DNA from 4 places in the Promicromonospora noduliphila genome. Region 1 is predicted to be linked to each of the others. Evidence: riboswitches for the same ligand, from Rfam matches in the RefSeq annotation. Region 1 holds a riboswitch; each other region holds the start of a gene.
The links. A riboswitch is a leader RNA that binds a small molecule or an ion and turns the genes downstream of it on or off. The one in region 1 is predicted to bind cyclic di-AMP.
Positions count from the first base shown of each region.

Region 1 (4,305 bases):
CGGCGGCGGCGCCACCTGGGGCAAGGTGGCGAACGCGCTGGCCCCGCACGGCCTGGCGATCTCCTCCGGTGACACGAAGAGCGTCGGCGTCGGCGGGCTGACGCTGAGCGGCGGCATCGGCTGGAAGGTGCGCAAGTACGGCCTGGCCCTGGACAGCCTGGTCGCGGCGGAGGTCGTCACCGCCGACGGCGGGGTGGTCACCGCGAGCGCGGACGAGCACCCGGAGCTGTTCTGGGCGGTCCGCGGTGGCGGCGGCAACCTGGGCGTCGTGACAGCCTTCGAGTTCGTCGCGCACCCCACGACGGAGGTCTTCTTCGGCAAGGTGACCTTCCCGGCGTCGGAGGCGGTGACCGTCCTCCAGGGCTGGGCCGACCACCTCCGCACCGCCCCGGAGGAGCTCACCTCGGTCGCCACCCTGGCCAACCCGCTCGCGGGCGGCCCGGACGCGCCCGTGGAGATCCACGTCGCGTTCGACGGCGACGACGCCGGCCTCGCGGCGCGGGCGATCGACCCGATCCGCCGGCTCGGCACCGTCGTCGCCGACGACGTCGCGCTGAAACCCTACGCGGACGTCCTCGTCGAGGGCGCCGCCCCGCCGCCCGGCATCGAGCTGCTCGCCCACAGCGGCTTCGTGCGCCGCGAGTCGGTGCCGGAGGCGCTGAAGACCCTCGCCGAGGTCGGGACGGCGCAGGGGTCGCCGCTGATCTCCGTCCGCGCCGTCGGCGGGGCGGTGTCCCGGGTGGCCGGCGACGCCACCGCCTACGCGCACCGCGCGGCGGAGCTGATGGTCGCGACCGTCACCGGCGGGCCGAAGCCCGTCGTCGAGGCCGCCCGCCCCCGGCTGGCAGCGATCTGGGCGAAGCTCGCCCCGCACGTCGACGGCGCCTACGCGAACTTCCTCGCATCCGCCACCGAGGAGGACGTCGCCGCCGTCTATCCGTCCCCGACGTACGAGCGGCTGGCCGCGGTCAAGCGGCAGTACGACCCGGACAACCTGTTCCGCCTCAACCACAACGTCCGGCCCGCCTAGACCCGGTCCGGTGCGCCCTGGGCGGGCCCGAGCCGGGCGCCTGGGCGGGCCCGAGCCGGGCGCCGAACCGCAGGTTGCGCGTGCTCCCGGTCGCCGAACCGCAACGACATGCCGGCACACGACGAGCCGGCCGGCGTGTCGTTGCGGTTCGGCGACCGCGACGCTGCGGCGGGCCCTTATATCAGACCGGATAATTCGGTCAATAGCCGCGCCCCTCCACAGCACGCTCCGTAACGGGATTGTGACTTTCTGGCCCTTCCGGGTTACGGTCGGTCCCGCTCGCGGGAAAGTCCGTGGGTACTCGAGGCGGACGCCGAGCCCTGCCACCGCCCGAGATCTGCACTGACCAGATGGCAGGGACGGGGGAACCAGGTAAGTGGGCACCATCGGTGTCCTTGGGGTGAAGCCGCACAGGTTAGGACCGCGGCCGGGTCATTCTCCGATCCGAATCCGACAGCTCACCTCGTAGGCGTCGGGAGAAAGCCGAACGTGACTACTCGCACGCCCGGGCGCCATCGTGCTGCCCGTAGACCCATCACGCCCCTGACCCCGTTCACCCGCGCCGCCGCGCGCGGCATCTCCACGACGGCCCGCCGGAGCGCGGTCGTCGCGGCCGGCTCGGGACTGATCGTCTCCCTGCTCGCGGGGCCCGCCAGCGCCGCTCCGGCGGCCGCGGCCCCGGCGACCGAGCCGGACACCACGACGGCGGAGCTCGACGCCGTGACGCTCGACGCGGTGAAGGACGCCGCACGGGAGGTGACCACCGCGAAGCTGACCACGGCGAAGGCGGACACGGCGCCGGCCGTGAAGGTCACCGCCAAGAGCAAGTTCACCCTGGAGACCGGGACGATCAAGGTGACGCCGGCACCCGAGCCGGAGCCCGAGCCCGAGCCGGTCGTCGAGGAGGTCGTCGAGCCCGCCGAGGAGGAGGTCACGGCCACCGCCGTCGCCGAGGAGCCCGCGGTGGAGGAGGCCGCCCCTGCGGCTACCTCCGGCTCGGCGATCGTCGACATCGCCATGCAGTACCTCGGCGTGCCGTACCTCTGGGCCGGCTCGACCCCCGCCGGGTTCGACTGCTCCGGGTTCACCTCGTACGTGTACGCCCAGGTCGGCATCAGCCTGCCGCACAGCTCCGCGGAGCAGCGCTACGCGGGCACCGTCGTCTCCGCGGCCGAGGCACAGCCCGGCGACCTCATCTGGACGCCCGGCCACGTCGCCATCTACGCGGGCGACGGCATGCAGGTCGAGGCCCCGGTCCCCGGCGAGACCGTCCGCTACACCTCGATCTGGCAGTCCAGCCCGACGTTCATCCGCGTCGGCTGAGTCCGCCGGCCCCGCTGAGACCGAAGGGCCCGCACCATCCGGTGCGGGCCCTTTGCCGTCCCCCCGGACCTGACTGTGGTCAGGGACGAACGTGGCGCACCTCTCATCCCCGTGTCAGTGGCGAGTGGCAGGATCACCCGTATGAGCTCAGCCACGAGCATCGAGACCAATGCCCTGAACACCATCGACGAGAGCGAGCGCCGCGGGTCGCCGCGCGAGCTGTTCTGGCCGTGGTTCGCGGCCAACGTCTCGGTGCTCGGGCTGGGCTACGGCTCCTACCTGCTCGGGTTCGGGGTGTCGTTCTGGCAGGCCGTGGTGGTCGGGATCGTCGGCATCGTGGTGTCGTTCCTGTTCTGCGGGTTCATCTCGCTGGCGGGCAGGCGCGGCTCGGCGCCCACCATGGTGCTGTCCAGGGCCGCCTTCGGCGTCCAGGGCAACCGGCTGCCGTCGCTGCTGTCGTGGGTCCTCACCGTGGGCTGGGAGACGGTGCTCGTGGCGCTGGCCACGCTCGCGACCTCCACGGTGCTCGGCGCCCTCGGCTGGGGCGGCGGCACGGCGACCAAGGTCGTCGCCCTCGTGGTCGTGGCGGGCATCGTCGTGGCGGCGGGCGTCTTCGGGTTCGGCCTGGTGATGCGGCTGCAGGTGGTGATAACGGTGCTGACGGCGGTGCTCACCCTCGTCTACATCGTCCTGGTGGCCGACCACGTCGACTGGGGGACGGTCGCCGCGATCCCTGCGGGCGGCGGGCCGCAGGTGATCGGCGGGCTCGTGTTCATGATGACCGGGTTCGGCCTGGGCTGGGTCAACATGGCCGCCGACTACTCGCGCTACCTCCCCCGGACCGCCTCGGGCCCGCGGATCGTCGGCTGGACCACCTTCGGCGCCTCGCTGGCCCCCGTGGTCCTGCTCGTGTTCGGTCTGCTGCTCGCTGGCTCCGATCCCGTGCTGAACGAGGCGATCGGCGCCGACCCGATCGGCGCCCTGTCCACCATCCTGCCCACCTGGTTCCTCATCCCGTTCGTGGTGGTGGCCCTGGCGGGGCTGATCGGCGGCGCCGCCCTCGACATCTACTCCTCGGGGCTCGCCCTGCTGTCCCTCGGGCTGCCCGCGCCGCGCTGGCTCGCCGCCGCCATCGACGGCGCGCTCATGATCCTCGGCGCGGTCTACGTGGTGTTCGTCGCCGACTCGTTCATCGGCCCCTTCCAGGGCTTCCTCATCACGCTGGGCGTGCCGGTCGCCGCGTGGTGCGGCGTCCTGCTGGCCGACATCCTGCTGCGCCGCCGCGACTACACCGACGCCGACCTGTACTCCGCCTCCGGCCGGTACGGGTCCGTGAGCTGGAGCGCCGTGCTGCTGGTCCTGGCCGGCACCGCCGTCGGCTGGGGGCTGGTGACCAACACCTACGCGCCGTGGCTGCAGTGGCAGGGCTACCTCCTTGGCCCGCTCGGCGGAGCCGACGGCGACTGGGCGGGCGCCAACCTCGGCGTGCTCGTCTCCCTGGTCATCGGGTTCGCCGGCACGCTCCTGCTGAGCGCCGGCGCCGTACGCCGCCAGGAGGCGCGATGACCGGCGGCGGAGCAGGGACGGGCCAGGCGGCGGAGACCAGCGGCCGAGCGGAGGCCGGCGGCTCGGCGGAGACCAGCGACGGAGCGGAGACCGGCGACGCGGCGGAGACCAGCGACGGAGCGGAGACCGGCGACGCGGCGAAGACCAGCGACGGAGCGGAGACCGCCGTCGTGCCGCCGGGGCCGGACGCCGCCCTGGTGGTGATCGACATGCAGAACGTCTTCGCGCATCCGCCCAGCCCGTGGGCGTCGCCCGACTACCCGGCCGCGCTCGCCGGGACCCGGCGCCTGCTCCCCGCTTTTGCCGGCCGCACCGTGCTCACCCGCTACATCGCCCCCACCGTGCCCGACGGCGCCTGGCGCGCCTACTTCGACCAGTGGCCGTTC
Region 1 covers NZ_CM167806.1:3,901,821-3,906,125, forward strand. The annotation lists gene AC0QU1_RS17165 (FAD-binding oxidoreductase) at 1-1,030, shown strand, start outside; cyclic di-AMP (ydaO/yuaA leader) riboswitch at 1,348-1,518, shown strand; gene AC0QU1_RS17170 (C40 family peptidase) at 1,520-2,353, shown strand; gene AC0QU1_RS17175 (purine-cytosine permease family protein) at 2,495-3,919, shown strand; gene AC0QU1_RS17180 (cysteine hydrolase family protein) at 3,916-4,305, shown strand, end outside.

Region 2 (4,305 bases), 2.2 Mb from region 1:
TGTTCGCCGCAGCGGCCACGATGCCCGCCACGTGCGTGCCGTGCTCGTCGCCGTTGTTCTTGCCGTCGGGGCCCCTGAAGTCCCCCTTGCCGCACGGACGGACGTTCGCGCAGCCGGTGAAGGTGGCGCCCGGCAGGAGCTGCCCTGCCAGGTCGGGCTGGTCGAAGTCGACACCCGTGTCGACCACTGCCACCACCGCGCCCTCGCCGGTGCTGACCGACCAGGCAGCCTCGGCGTTGATCTGGTCCAGGCCCCACTGCTTGCCCCGGAGGGGATCGCTGGTCGCGGCCTGTGCACCCGGTGCCATGGCGACGAGCACCGCCACGGCGAGCGCCGCGGAGGTGGCGGCGCCGACGAGTGACCTTCTCTTCATATATGCCCCCATTGCTCGCACAGAGGCTGATTGCCCCCGAACTGACCTAAACGTAGGGGGACCGGACATGTGTAGAACAGGGTAGATGCGCGGTTGTGGGTGAAATTTACACAATCGCAATCAGTAGTGGCCCGGCCTGACCGACCTGGCCAGGCCCGAGATCAGGCCAGCGCCTCGAAGAGCTCGCCCTCCTCGTCCGCCGCCTCACGCGAGAGCCGGAGCGCCGCGATCGCCGCGCCGAGCAGCAGGGCGACCACCCAGGCGCCGAGCTGGTGCCCCTCCGTCACGATCGCCGCAGCGGAGATCTCGTCCCAGACGATGCGCCCCACCGAGGACAGGTTCTCGGCGAGCACCGACCCCGATCCGAGGTCGTCCTGCACGGCGAGCAGCGCCGGCCCGGTCGCCTGCAGCGCCCAGACGACGCCGGCGGTGGGCAGCCAGCCCAGCAGCTCCATCGGCCGGCTGTCCACGGCGAGGCCGAACGCGATGCCGAGCGCCACCGCGAAGATCCACCAGGTGCCGGCGGGGGACACGGAGTTCCCCGGCACGAGGCCCCAGAACCACCCGTCGAGGAGGACGACGGGCAGGGCGAGCGCGAGGCCGCGCAGCGCCGCCGGACCGAGGCTCGCCAGGAGCCCGGCACCGAGCCCGACGAGCCCCACGGCACCGGTGAGGACGAGCATCCCGAGCGGCACGACGTCGTCGCCGGTCTCGCGGACCGCGAGCCACCAGGAGGTGCCGCCCGTCGCCGCCATGCCGAGCAGGGTTCCGGCGATCGCGGCGCCCGCTCCCGCGCCGGCCGACGCCGGGATGCGGGCGGTGCCGCCCGCCAGGAGGCCGCCGAGCAGGGCCATGACGACCAGGCCGACCACGTCGCCGTCGGCCGTGAAGGGGAGCGGGAGGAAACCGCCCGCCGCGGCGGGCGAAGCCTCGGCGAGGCCTGTGACCTGGTACAACACCTGCAGCAGCCAGGGCAGGAACCCGCAGACCCACCAGACGATCGCGCTGATGGGGACGACCCACCAGGCAGAGACGCGGTACTCCTTGTCGTCCATGCCGCCGAAGGTAGCGGATATGTGATGTCGGTCATAACCCCTGACGCCCGGAACGGTGCAAATCTGCATCTTCGTTGGGTCAGACCGTAATGCGTAACCCGATCGTGACTTTTTCCGTGAAGGTGTGTACTTTGACTTCTGCTCCACCGCATCGGTGGAGTCGTGAGCCGGGCGCCGAGTCCTGTCACCGGTTCATGACCAGACGCTCAAGACAGGAGCGGGGGACCCACTTCCGGGCGACAGCAGGATCGTCGTCCTCGGGGTGAAGCCGGACGGAACCCCCCAGTAGCCGTGCGGCCGGGTTGTACTCCTACCCGAACCCGACAGCTGACCTCGCAGGCGGTACAGGAGACATTAGGTGACGAACTCCATCCGTGGCCGGCACCGCGACAGCCGGCCGGCCATGACACCGCTGACCATCCTTGCCCGTACCGCCACCGAGAACGCCGGCACCGTCGCTCGCCGAGGAGCGATCGCCGCAGCAGCGGGTGGCGTCCTGATCTCGACCATCGCCACGACGGCGCACGCAGCCCCTGCGATGGACCTCAAGACCGACGTCAAGACCGCGAAGCTCAACTCGGCCGACCTCAGCTCCCTCACCGCGGTGGCCAAGCAGGCCGTGGCCGCAGCCCCCACCGTGACCGTCCCGGCCGACGCGAAGATGCCGATCGAGATGGAAGCCCTCGGCGCCTCGTCGGGCTCCGGTGCCGACGGCGAGAAGGGCGAGGCGACCGCCGCCGTCGTCTCGGTCGACGCGCCGGACCCCGTCCCGCTCGGCCAGCAGGCCGTCAACATCGCCTTCAACTACCTCGGCATCACGTACGTGCTGGGCGGCGCCTCGCCGGCCACCGGCTTCGACTGCTCCGGCCTCATCTCGTACGTGTACGCACAGCTCGGCTACTCGCTGCCGCACCAGTCGGGCGCGCTGCTCGGCTCCGGCTACCAGGTCACCTACCCCGAGCCCGGAGACATCGTCTGGACGCCGGGCCACGTGGCCCTCTACGCGGGCGACGGCATGATCATCGAGGCGTGGGCCGCCGGCATGCCGGTGCGCTACACCGAGATGTGGCAGAGCAGCCCGACGTTCATCCGCGTCGCCTGACGCACCTACCGCACGTCGCGCTCGCCGCAAGCAAGGCCGCGCTCTGCGCCAGCAGAGCATCGAGAGGCGCCGCCTCCGCATCGGGTCCCGCCCGACGCCGGAAGCGGCGCCTCTCGCGTGCCCGCACCCGCCGACGGGCTACGGTGACCGTCGGACGTCCGGACGGCGTCCGCGAGGCAGCGCGAGGCAGTTCGGCGCCGGATGAACGAAGGACTACCAGATGCGGTTCAGCAGCCCCGTGGGCCGGGAGCAGGGCCGCGGCGCGGCCCTGGGAAGGCGGCCGGGTCAGCTCGTGATCGTGGGCTTCCTCGGCGCGATAGCCGTGGGAACCGTGCTCCTGCTGCTGCCCGTCGCGGCGTCCGGCGAGCCGGCCACGTTCATGGAGGCCCTGTTCACCGCGACGTCGGCCGTCTGCGTGACGGGGCTGATCGTCACCGACACGCCGGTCTTCTGGTCGGGGTTCGGCGAGGCCGTGATCCTGGTGCTCATTCAGCTCGGCGGCCTCGGCGTGATGACGGTCGCGTCGCTGCTGGGGGTGCTGGTCAGCCGGCGCCTGGACCTGAGCACCCGGCTGGTCGCCGCGGCGTCGACCCGCACCGTGGGCCTCGGCGACGTGCGCCGGATGCTGGTCCGGGTGGTCATCCTCGCGCTGGTCGTCGAGGCGGTCGTGGCCCTCGTGCTCGCGGCGCGCTTCGCCGTCGCCTACGACCAGCCTCTCGGCCAGGCGCTCTGGCACGGCGTGTTCCACTCGGTCTCCGGCTACAACAACGCGGGCTTCGCCCTGTTCTCGCTGTCGCTGATCGACTTCGTGGCCGACCCGTGGATCTGCGTGCCGATCTGCGTCGCCACGATCCTGGGCGGACTGGGCCTGCCCGTCGTCCTGGAGGTGCTGCGCGAGCGGCGCCGTCCGGGGCGCTGGAGCGTCCACACCAAGATCACGCTGCTCATGACGGCCCTGCTGCTGGTGGGCGGTACCGGCTTCTTCCTGCTGACGGAGTGGGACAACGCGGCCACCATGGGCACGCTCGACACGGGCGGCCGGGTCCTGGCGTCGTTCACGCAGTCCGTCCAGGCGCGCACGGCGGGGTTCAACTCCGTGAGCACGGGCGACATGCACACCGAGACCTGGCTCGGCACGGTCATCCTGATGTTCATCGGCGGCGGGTCGGCGGGCACCGCCGGCGGCATCAAGGTCACCACGTTCGCCGTGCTCGCCGTGGTGATCTGGTCGGAACTGCGGGGCGACCCGGACGCCACCGTCTTCGACCGGCGCATCTCGCCCGCCACGCAGCGCCAGGCGCTCACCCTCGCCCTGCTGGCCGTGGCGATCGTGGTGCTCCCCACCCTGTGGATGACGGCGCTCTCGCCGTTCACGGTGGACCAGATCCTCTTCGAGGTGACCTCAGCGTTCAGCACCACCGGCCTGTCCACCGGGATCACGGCGTCCCTGGCCTGGTACCACCAGCTCGTGCTCGTGGTGCTGATGTTCATCGGGCGGCTCGGCCCGATCACCCTCGGCACCGCGCTGGCCCTCCGCGCGCGACGGCGCCTGTACCGGCTCCCGGAGAGCGCGCCGATCATCGGCTGAGCCGGAGGTGCGGCGAAGGGTGGGGGCCGGCACCCGCCCCGAGCGGAACCGCAGGCTCAGCCGACAACCAGCAGAGCCTGAGCCGGAGGTGCGCCGTCACTCCGGCCAGGCGCAGTAGTCCGCGATGAAGGCGAACAGGTCGGCGCGGGCGGCGTCAGGCATCGGCACGTAGACGACGTGCTGCGGC
Region 2 covers NZ_CM167806.1:103,227-107,531, reverse strand. The annotation lists gene AC0QU1_RS00455 (S8 family serine peptidase) at 1-373, opposite strand, end outside; gene AC0QU1_RS00450 (hypothetical protein) at 535-1,428, opposite strand; cyclic di-AMP (ydaO/yuaA leader) riboswitch at 1,622-1,785, shown strand; gene AC0QU1_RS00445 (C40 family peptidase) at 1,787-2,530, shown strand; gene AC0QU1_RS00440 (TrkH family potassium uptake protein) at 2,751-4,118, shown strand; gene AC0QU1_RS00435 (hypothetical protein) at 4,215-4,305, opposite strand, start outside.
Region 2: linked by a shared signal. The riboswitch ahead of AC0QU1_RS00445 (C40 family peptidase) and the one ahead of AC0QU1_RS17170 (C40 family peptidase) in region 1 are both predicted to bind cyclic di-AMP.

Region 3 (4,305 bases), 740 kb from region 1:
CCGGCGACGTTCCAGGCGCTGTGGGTCATCGACCCCGACGAGCCGCCGCCCTCGATGAAGGTCATGGCCGAGCGCCTGTACTGCAACGCCCCGAACCTGACCTTCATCACGAACCAGCTCACCGGCCGGGGCCTGGTGGAGCGCGCCGTCGACCCGAACGACCGCCGCTCCCGCGTCCTGGTGCTGACGGCCAAGGGCCGCGAGGTGCGCGACGAGCTGGTCCGGACGGCGCTGGAGAAGACCCCGCTGGCGGTGCTGACGCAGAGCGAGCTGCGGCAGCTCACGGCACTGCTGAGCCGGGTCACGGGACCCGGTCTACCCGCGCCGGACCAGACGGCCGACGACGCACAAGACGCAGACACACCAGAGACCGCCCGGCGTGGGTAGGCGAGCGGCCGGCCGGCGTCAGAGGGTCTTGTCGAACTTCTTGCTGCGCTGCTCGTAGCCCAGCCGATCGTAGAAGGCATGCGCGCCCGTACGCCTCATGGCCGACGCCACGGTCGCCCGGAGAGCGCCGACGGACGTTGCCCACTCCTCGAAGGCCGCCACGAGCTCCCGGCCCGCCCCGTTGCCGCGGTGCGACTCGGCGACGACGAGCGCGGTCCCGCCGTCAGCCCCCGAGCACCGCCATCGCCGCCGCCCGCCCGGGGATGCCGCTCACTCCCCCGCCGCGGCGGGCGCCGGCACCCGCGAGCAGCACCCGCCGGTGCTCGGTCTCGACGCCCCAGCGCCCGGCGTCGTCGGCCGACTCGGCGAACGGCCAGCGCAGGTCGCGGTGGAAGATGTGCCCGCCGGGCAGCCCGACGTCGCCCTCCAGGTCGACCGGGGTGCGCACCTCGAGACAGGGCCTGCCCTCGGCATCGAGCGCGAGCACGTTCTCGATGGGTTCGGCCAGCACGGAGTCCAGGGACGCCAGGGTGGCCCGCAGCGCGCGCTCGCGGGCGCCGTCGGGGTCCGCGCGGAAGAGCCGGGCCGGCATGTGCAGCCCGAACAGCGTGATGGTCTGGGCCTCGGTCCCGGCGAGCGACGGCCCGAGGATCGTCCGGTCGGAGAGCGTGTGGCAGTAGATCTCGCTCGGCGGCAGCTCGGGGATGCGCCCCGCCGCTGCCTGCGCGTACGCGTCCTGGAGCTGGGTCAGCGACTCGTTGACGTGCAGCGTCCCGCTGAACGCCGCCACCGGGTCGACGTCGTCGCGCAGCTTCGGCAGGCGCGTCAGGAGCATGTTCACCTTGAGCTGCGCGCCCTCGGGGTAGGACGCCGGAGCCGCGCCACCGCCGTCCGCCACACCCGGGCCGACGGCGTCCGCCACACCCGGGCCGACGGCGTCCGCCACACCTGGGCGGACGGCGTTCCCCGCACCCGGTCCGACGGCGGCACCGGAACCGGAACCCACGCCCGGCACGGTCGGCCCGCCAGCAGCACCCCGTCCGGCCCCGCGCAGCAGCCGCTCCAGCTCGGCGGGGGCGCATCCCGCGAGCAGGTGCCCGGCGGTCACACCGCGGGCACGCCCGTCGGCGTCGGTCCAGGCCACCTCCACGCCGGACGCACCGGGGTCGACGGCGGTGACCGTCGCCGAGGTGACGACGACGGCGCCGGTGGCCACCGCGGCGTCGTGCAGGGCGCCCGAGACCGCGCCCATGCCGCCCACCGGCACGTCCCAGTCGCCGGTCCCGTTGCCGATCACGTGGTAGAGGAAGCAGCGGTTCTGGCGCAGGGACGGCTCGTCGACGTCGGCGAACGTGCCGATCAGGCCGTCCGTGGCGGCCACGCCGCGCACGACGTCGTCCGCGAAGGTGCTGCGCAGCACCTCGCCGAGGGGCTCCTCGAAGAGGGTGCGCCAGGCCGGCTCTCCCACGAGGTCCCGGACCGCCGAGCGCGGGAGCAGGGGCTCGGTGAGGGTGGGCGCGAGGCGGCGGGCTACGTCGGCGGTCATCGCGTAGAAGCGGCCCCAGGCCTCGAAGTCGGCGTCGGAGCCGGTGAGGCGACGGAACGAGGCGCGCGTGGCGGCGTCGTCCTTGGTGTCCACGAGGAGGCCGCCGTCGGCCACCGGTGTGTACGACGACCAGCGGCGGCGCACGAGGCGGACCGGCAGCCCGAGCTCCGTGACGATCCGCCGCGGCAGGAGCGAGACCAGGTAGGAGTAGCGCGACAGCCGCGCGTCCACGCCTGCGAAGGGCCGGGCGGAGACGGCGGCGCCGCCGATGTGGTCGGCCCGCTCCAGGACGAGGACGGAGCGGCCGCCGCGGGCCGCGTAGGCCGCGGCGGTGAGGCCGTTGTGGCCGGCCCCCACGACGACGACGTCGTACCGGGCGCGTAGGTAATCGGGCATGCTCGCCATGGTGACACGGGGTAGCGATTGCCAAGAACGTTCCATCACGAGTCGGTATGTGACCTAATCGTGACTTTTTCTCGGAAGGTCGGTACGGTCATGTCACCTCGCCAGCAACGGCGGGGTCCAGGTCCGGACGCCGAGCCCTGTCACCGGTCCTGAGCAGCTACGACGTGACAGGGGCGGGGGAACCAGGTAAGCCGGGCACGCGAGTGTCCTTGGGGTGAAGCCTCTTGCGAGGCCGGGTGAACTGAACTCCCCATCCGAACCCGACAGCTCACCTCGTAGGCGTCCGAGGAGATCACTGGTGACCGTACTCACCGACCGTGCCCAGGACTGGGCGGACGACCAGGCGAACCGACCCAGCTACCGGGGCAGGCACCGTGCCGAAGGCCCTGCACTCACCCCCTTCACCGCCCTGACCCAGACCGCCGCCGAGAACGCCGCCCGTACCGGCGCCATCGCCGTCGTCACGTCAGGCATGCTCGCGTCGGTCTTCACCCAGACCGCGCACACGGCGCCCGCCGAGTCGCACACGCAGACGGCGCCCGCCAACAACACCGTCGACACCAAGCTCCGCGCCGGGCTCGCCGAGAACCTCGTGACCAGGGTCAAGGTCACGCAGGAGGCCGACTTCTGGGCCGAGCGCGGACGCGTCACCGTGACCCCGTACGCCGAGACCGAGGCCGGCATCGCAGAGGCCAAGGCGAAGGCGGAGGCCAGGGCGCGCGCCAAGGCCGAGGCGGAGGCCAAGGCTCGCGCCGAGGCGGAGGCCAGGGCCGCCGCCGAGGCGGCTGCCGTGGCAGAGGCGGCAGCGGAGGCAGAGGCTGCGGCCGCCGCCGAGGCTGAGGCGGCCGCTGCCGCCGACGCCGCGGCGGAGTCCGCGGACCTCGGCCAGCAGGCCGTCAACCTCGCCCTCGAGTACGTGGGCATCGCCTACGTGTACGGCGGTTCCTCCCCCAGCGAGGGCTTCGACTGCTCTGGCCTGATCAACTACGTCTACGCCCAGCTCGGGATCGACCTCCCGCGCAGCTCCAGCGAGATGGCGACCGTCGGCTACCAGGTCGCCGCCGCGGACGCCCAGCCGGGCGACATCGTGTGGACGCCGGGCCACGTCTCGCTCTACGCGGGCGAGGGCATGGTCGTCGAGGCCCAGCAGGCCGGCGTCCCCGTGCACTACACGGAGATGTGGCAGGACAACGCGGTGTTCATCCGGGTGACGGGCTGACCCCTGGTCCCAGGTGCGGGATCTTCACGCCGGGTCCGGTAACGTCCCCGGCGTGAAGATCCTCGTACCGGACGTCCCGTTCGACCTCGACTTCCCCTCCCGGCTGCCCGACGGCGGCGCCTCCTTCGCGCCCGGCGGCACCGACGCCGTCGTCGCCTACGCGATGAACGAGCCGGTCCCCGAGGAGCACACCGACGCCGAGCTGCTGGTCACCTGGGCCAACCCGCCCAAGATGCTCGCCGACGCCGCCCGCCGGCTCACGAAGCTCCGCTGGGTGCAGACCCTCTCCGCCGGGCCGGACGTCGCGCTGCGCTCCGGGTTCGCGCCCGACGTCGTGATCTCCTCCGGGCAGTCGCTGCACGACGACACCGTCACCGAGCACGCCCTGGCCCTGATCCTGGCGTCGGTCCGCCGGATCGACGTCTCCCTGGCCGCGCAGCGGGAGCACCGCTGGGCCAAGGAGATCGCGTTCGCCCAGGGCGACCCGGTGACCGGCCGCGAGTACACGCTCGACGGCGCGCGCGTGACGATCTGGGGCTTCGGCTCGATCGCCGTGCGGCTGGCCCCGCTGCTCACCGCGCTCGGCGCACGCGTGACGGGCGTCGCCTCGCGCGCGGGCGAACGCTCCGGCTACCCCGTGGTGGGCGCCGACGACCTGGACGCGCTGCTGGGCGAGACCGACCTGCTGATCTCGCTGCTGCCCGCCGTCCCGGCCACCCGGCACATCCTCGACGCCCGCCGGCTGAGC
Region 3 covers NZ_CM167806.1:4,645,917-4,650,221, forward strand. The annotation lists gene AC0QU1_RS20395 (MarR family winged helix-turn-helix transcriptional regulator) at 1-387, shown strand, start outside; gene AC0QU1_RS20400 (GNAT family protein) at 406-549, opposite strand; gene AC0QU1_RS20405 (phytoene desaturase family protein) at 611-2,338, opposite strand; cyclic di-AMP (ydaO/yuaA leader) riboswitch at 2,484-2,635, shown strand; gene AC0QU1_RS20410 (C40 family peptidase) at 2,637-3,557, shown strand; gene AC0QU1_RS20415 (NAD(P)-dependent oxidoreductase) at 3,610-4,305, shown strand, end outside.
Region 3: linked by a shared signal. The riboswitch ahead of AC0QU1_RS20410 (C40 family peptidase) and the one ahead of AC0QU1_RS17170 (C40 family peptidase) in region 1 are both predicted to bind cyclic di-AMP.

Region 4 (4,305 bases), 1.6 Mb from region 1:
GGTGTTGAACAGCCCCTCAGAATGGTTCCCTCTGTTGCGGAAACGTTACAGAAGCCCCTGTACCAGGGACAATAGGCAGAACTCCCCGTCGAAGGGATATTGCGGACGTGATCAGGCTGGTCAGAGGCCTGCGACGAGGTAGTCGATGGAGGCGGTGAGCGCCGCGACGTCGTCGGGTTCGACCGCGGGAAACATACCTACCCGGAGCTGGTTGCGCCCGAGCTTCCGATAGGCGAACACGTCCTGAATGCCGTTGGCGCGCAGCTCGTCCAGCAGCCGTCCGGCGTCGACCTCCGGGGCCAGGTCGATGGTGCCGACCACCGTCGACCGCTCCTCCGGGCGCTCCACGAACGGCGTGGCCCAGTCCCGCGCCTCGGCCCAGGAGTAGAGGATCTCGGCCGACGTCGCGCAGCGCTTCGCCGACCACTCGAGCCCGCCCTGGGCGATCAGCCACTCGACCTGGTCGGCGAGGAGCAGCAGCGTCGCGACCGCCGGCGTGTTGAGGGTCTGGTCCTGGCGCGAGTTCTCGACCGCCGTCGTGAGCGACAGGAACTCCGGCACCCAGCGTCCTGAGGCCTCGATCCGCGCCGCGCGCTCGACGGCGGCGGGGGAGAGGACGGCGAGCCACAGGCCGCCGTCGGCCGCGAAGGCCTTCTGCGGGGCGAAGTAGTAGGCGTCGGTCTGGCTCAGGTCCACGGGCAGCGCGCCGGCACCGGAGGTCGCGTCGGTGAGCACGACGGCGCCGTCGGGCCCGGCCGGGCGCAGCACCGGGGCCATGGCGCCGGTCGAGGTCTCGTTGTGCGGCGTGGCGTAGGTGTCGACGTCGTCGGCGGGCGCGAGGTAGGCCACCGTGCCCGGCTCGGCCGAGATCACCTGGGAGGGCTCGAGGAACGGGGCGCGCGACGTCGCCGTCGCGAACTTGCCGCCGAACTCGCCGAACGCCGCGTGCTGGGCCCTGCGCTCCACGAGGCACAGCGTCGCGACGTCCCAGAACGCGGTGGAGCCGCCGTTGCCGAGGGCCACCTCGTAGCCGTCGGGCGCGCCGAGCAGCTCCGCCACACCCTCCCGGATGCGGTGCACCAGGCCCTTCACGGGCGCCTTGCGGTGGGACGTGCCGAGCACGTGGGCGTTCGCCACGAGATGATCGACCTGCCCCTTGCGCACCTTGGAGGGACCGGAGCCGAACCGGCCGTCGGCGGGCAGGAGGTGTGGCGGGATTGTCAGTGGCACAGAACTAGACTAGAACCTGGGCCGACGCCCGGGGCGCCGAGCCCAGGGCGACTGGACGGCTGCGCGCATGACGGGAGCTGACGTGACGGATCTGATCGACACCACCGAGATGTACCTCAAGACGATCTACGAGCTCGACGAGGAGGGCATCACCCCCCTGCGCGCGCGCATCGCGGAGCGCCTGGGGCACTCCGGCCCCACGGTGTCGCAGACGGTCGCGCGCATGGAGCGCGACGGGCTCGTGATCGTGACCGGCGACCGGCACCTGGAGCTCACCGAGCTGGGCCACGACAAGGCGACGCGCGTCATGCGCAAGCACCGCCTCGCGGAGCGCCTGCTGACCGACGTGATCAAGCTCGACTGGGAGCACGTGCACGTCGAGGCCTGCCGGTGGGAGCACGTGATGAGCGACCTGGTGGAGAAGCGGCTCGTGGGCCTGCTGGACCACCCGCACCACGACCCGTACGGCAACCCGATCCCCGGCCTGTCGGAGCTCGGCGAGGACTACACGGACGTGCCGTTCCTCACCGGCGTCATCTCGCTGCCCTCCGCGTTCGAGGCCGCGGCCAAGAAGGGCGTGAAGGGCGAGCCGCTCGCGGCGTCGCTCACCCGCATCGCGGAGCCGCTGCAGACGGACGTCGAGCTGCTGGCCCGCCTGTCCGACGCCGGCCTCGTGCCCGGCGCGCGGGTCACCGCTGAGCTCGACGACGGGACGTACACGGTGACGGTCGACGGCGCCGGCACCGCCCTTGAGCTGGGCGAGGACCTGGCGCGTCACCTCTTCGTCGCGACGTCCTGAGCGGGTTCGAACCGGCCGTTCGGTGGGCGAGAACCGGCCCTTTCGGCGGGCGGTTTGTCCGAAACCAGTCACCACGCGTCCGACACGTTCCGTTATTCGTTGCCGGAACGTGACATCGCGGGTGAGGTCCGCTAAGTTCGGACCGCTCCCCCGGAGTTATCCGGGGTAGTCCTCGGACGGACGCCGAACTCTGTCACCGGCCCGAGGCCCCAAGACGACCGCATGACAGAGGCGGGGGACCCACCATCGGGCGCCAGGGTGCGTCCTCGGGGTGAAGCCGGGCAGTCCTTCGGGAGTGCACGGCCGGGTGATTTCTCCCACCCGAACCCGACAGCTGACCTCGAAGGCGTACAAGGAGAGGTTCTACGTGACTGCACGTACCACACGCGCACGCCACCGTGCTGCGCGACGACCCGTGACTCCGCTCACCGAGTTCGCCCAGAACGCCGCCGTCGGTCGCCGCACCGCGGTCGCCGCCGCGGGTGGCGCGCTCCTCGTCTCGACCTTCGGTGGCGCGGTGGCCGCGCAGGCCGCTCCGATGGAGACCGGCCCGGCCGCCAAGATGAACTCGGTCGACCTCAACGCGCTGACGGCGCAGGCGCGGGAGTCGCTGTCCAACGCTCCCGTGGTGACCGTCGCCCCCGACGCCGAGCTCAACGTCGAGAAGGCCGCGGTGTCCGTGGTCTCCGCCGCCGAGAACGAGGAGTACCAGGCCGAGCTCGCCGCCGAGGAAGCGGCAGAGGCTGCCGAGGCCGCCGCCGAGGAGGCTGCCGAGGCCGCCAGCATGGTCGCCACCTCGGTCGACATCCCCGACTCGGCGATCGGCAACTCCGTGATCTCGATCGCCAGCCGCTACGTCGGCGTCCCGTACGTCTCCGGTGGTTCCAGCCCGAGTGGTTTCGACTGCTCGGGCTTTACTGCGTACGTCTACGGTCAGCTCGGGATCGCGCTGCCGCACTCGTCGTCCGCGCAGCCCGGTTACGGCACCATCGTGCCGGCCTCGGAGGCCCAGCCCGGCGACCTGATGTGGACGCCCGGCCACGTCTCGATCTACGCCGGTGGCAACACGATGATCGACGCGTCCAAGCCCGGCACCGTCGTCGACTTCCGCCCCATCTGGCAGTCGAACCCCACGTTCGTCCGCATGGGCTGAGCCCAGCCGCGCAGGACCCGAGCAGAGCGCCTGTCAGTGCCCCGCCCGATGACCGGGTGGACACTGGCGGGCGCTCTGCTTTGCCATCCTTCGGCATTCTTTTTGCTACCGGATACCCACAACCTGTGCCCCGCCGGTAGCGTTGGAGTGCAAAGGTGCACTGCCAAGGGAAAGGGCTGGCGATGACACGATCCGAGGTCGTACTGGTCGGTGTGGACGGATCGGCCGCGAGCCTGCACGCGCTGGACTGGGCCACCGCGTACGCACATCGCGTGGGGTGGGCGCTGCACATCGTGTGCAGCTATTCATTGCCGTCCTTTACGGCCGCGTCACTCGACGGTGGCTATGCCGCCCTCGACGACACGACCATCCAGGAGGGCGCCAAGTCGGTCCTCGCGGAGGCCGAGGCCCGCGTGGCCGACGCCGGGGTGCGCGCCACCACCGAGGTGGCGACGGGTGATGCAGCGGGTGTGCTCGTGGAGCTGTCCGGCGACTACGGGCTCGCCGTCGTGGGCACGCGCGGCAAGGGCGGGTTCACGGAACGCCTGCTGGGCACGGTGTCGTCCGCGCTGCCCGCCCACGCGCGGTGCCCGGTGGTCGTGGTGCCGCTGCGCGCCGAGACCAACCGCGGCGTCCAGTGGAAGGCGCCGGACGCCGAGCCGGCCGAGTCGGGCGAGGCCGCGACGGAGGCCGCCGTGGCGGCCGGCCCGGGCGAGATCCGGGACGTGCGCCGCATCGTCGTCGGCGTGGACGGGTCTCCGCAGGCCGAGCGGGCGCTGCAGCACGCGATAGAGCAGGCCAACGCGTGGGGTGCGGAGCTGACCGCCGTCACCGGGGTGCCCGTCGGCAATGCCGGGATGCTGGCGTGGCTACCGTCGTCGATCGACCGCGAGCAGGTGCTGGCGGACATCGGGGCCGGCATGGACGTGCTGATCGACCGCTACGAGGCCGAGAACCCCGGCCTGCGGATCCGGCGGATCGTGCTCGACGGCACGGGCGCCGAGCTGCTCACGGAGTTCTCCACGGCGTCGGACCTCGTGGTGGTGGGCTCGCGCGGCCGCGGCGGGTTCCGCGGGCTGCTGCTCGGCTCCACGAGCCAGGCCGTGCTGCACCACTCGGCGTG
Region 4 covers NZ_CM167806.1:5,461,497-5,465,801, reverse strand. The annotation lists gene serC (phosphoserine transaminase) at 121-1,230, opposite strand; gene AC0QU1_RS23795 (iron-dependent transcriptional repressor DtxR) at 1,313-2,029, shown strand; cyclic di-AMP (ydaO/yuaA leader) riboswitch at 2,232-2,394, shown strand; gene AC0QU1_RS23790 (C40 family peptidase) at 2,445-3,182, shown strand; gene AC0QU1_RS23785 (universal stress protein) at 3,365-4,305, shown strand, end outside.
Region 4: linked by a shared signal. The riboswitch ahead of AC0QU1_RS23790 (C40 family peptidase) and the one ahead of AC0QU1_RS17170 (C40 family peptidase) in region 1 are both predicted to bind cyclic di-AMP.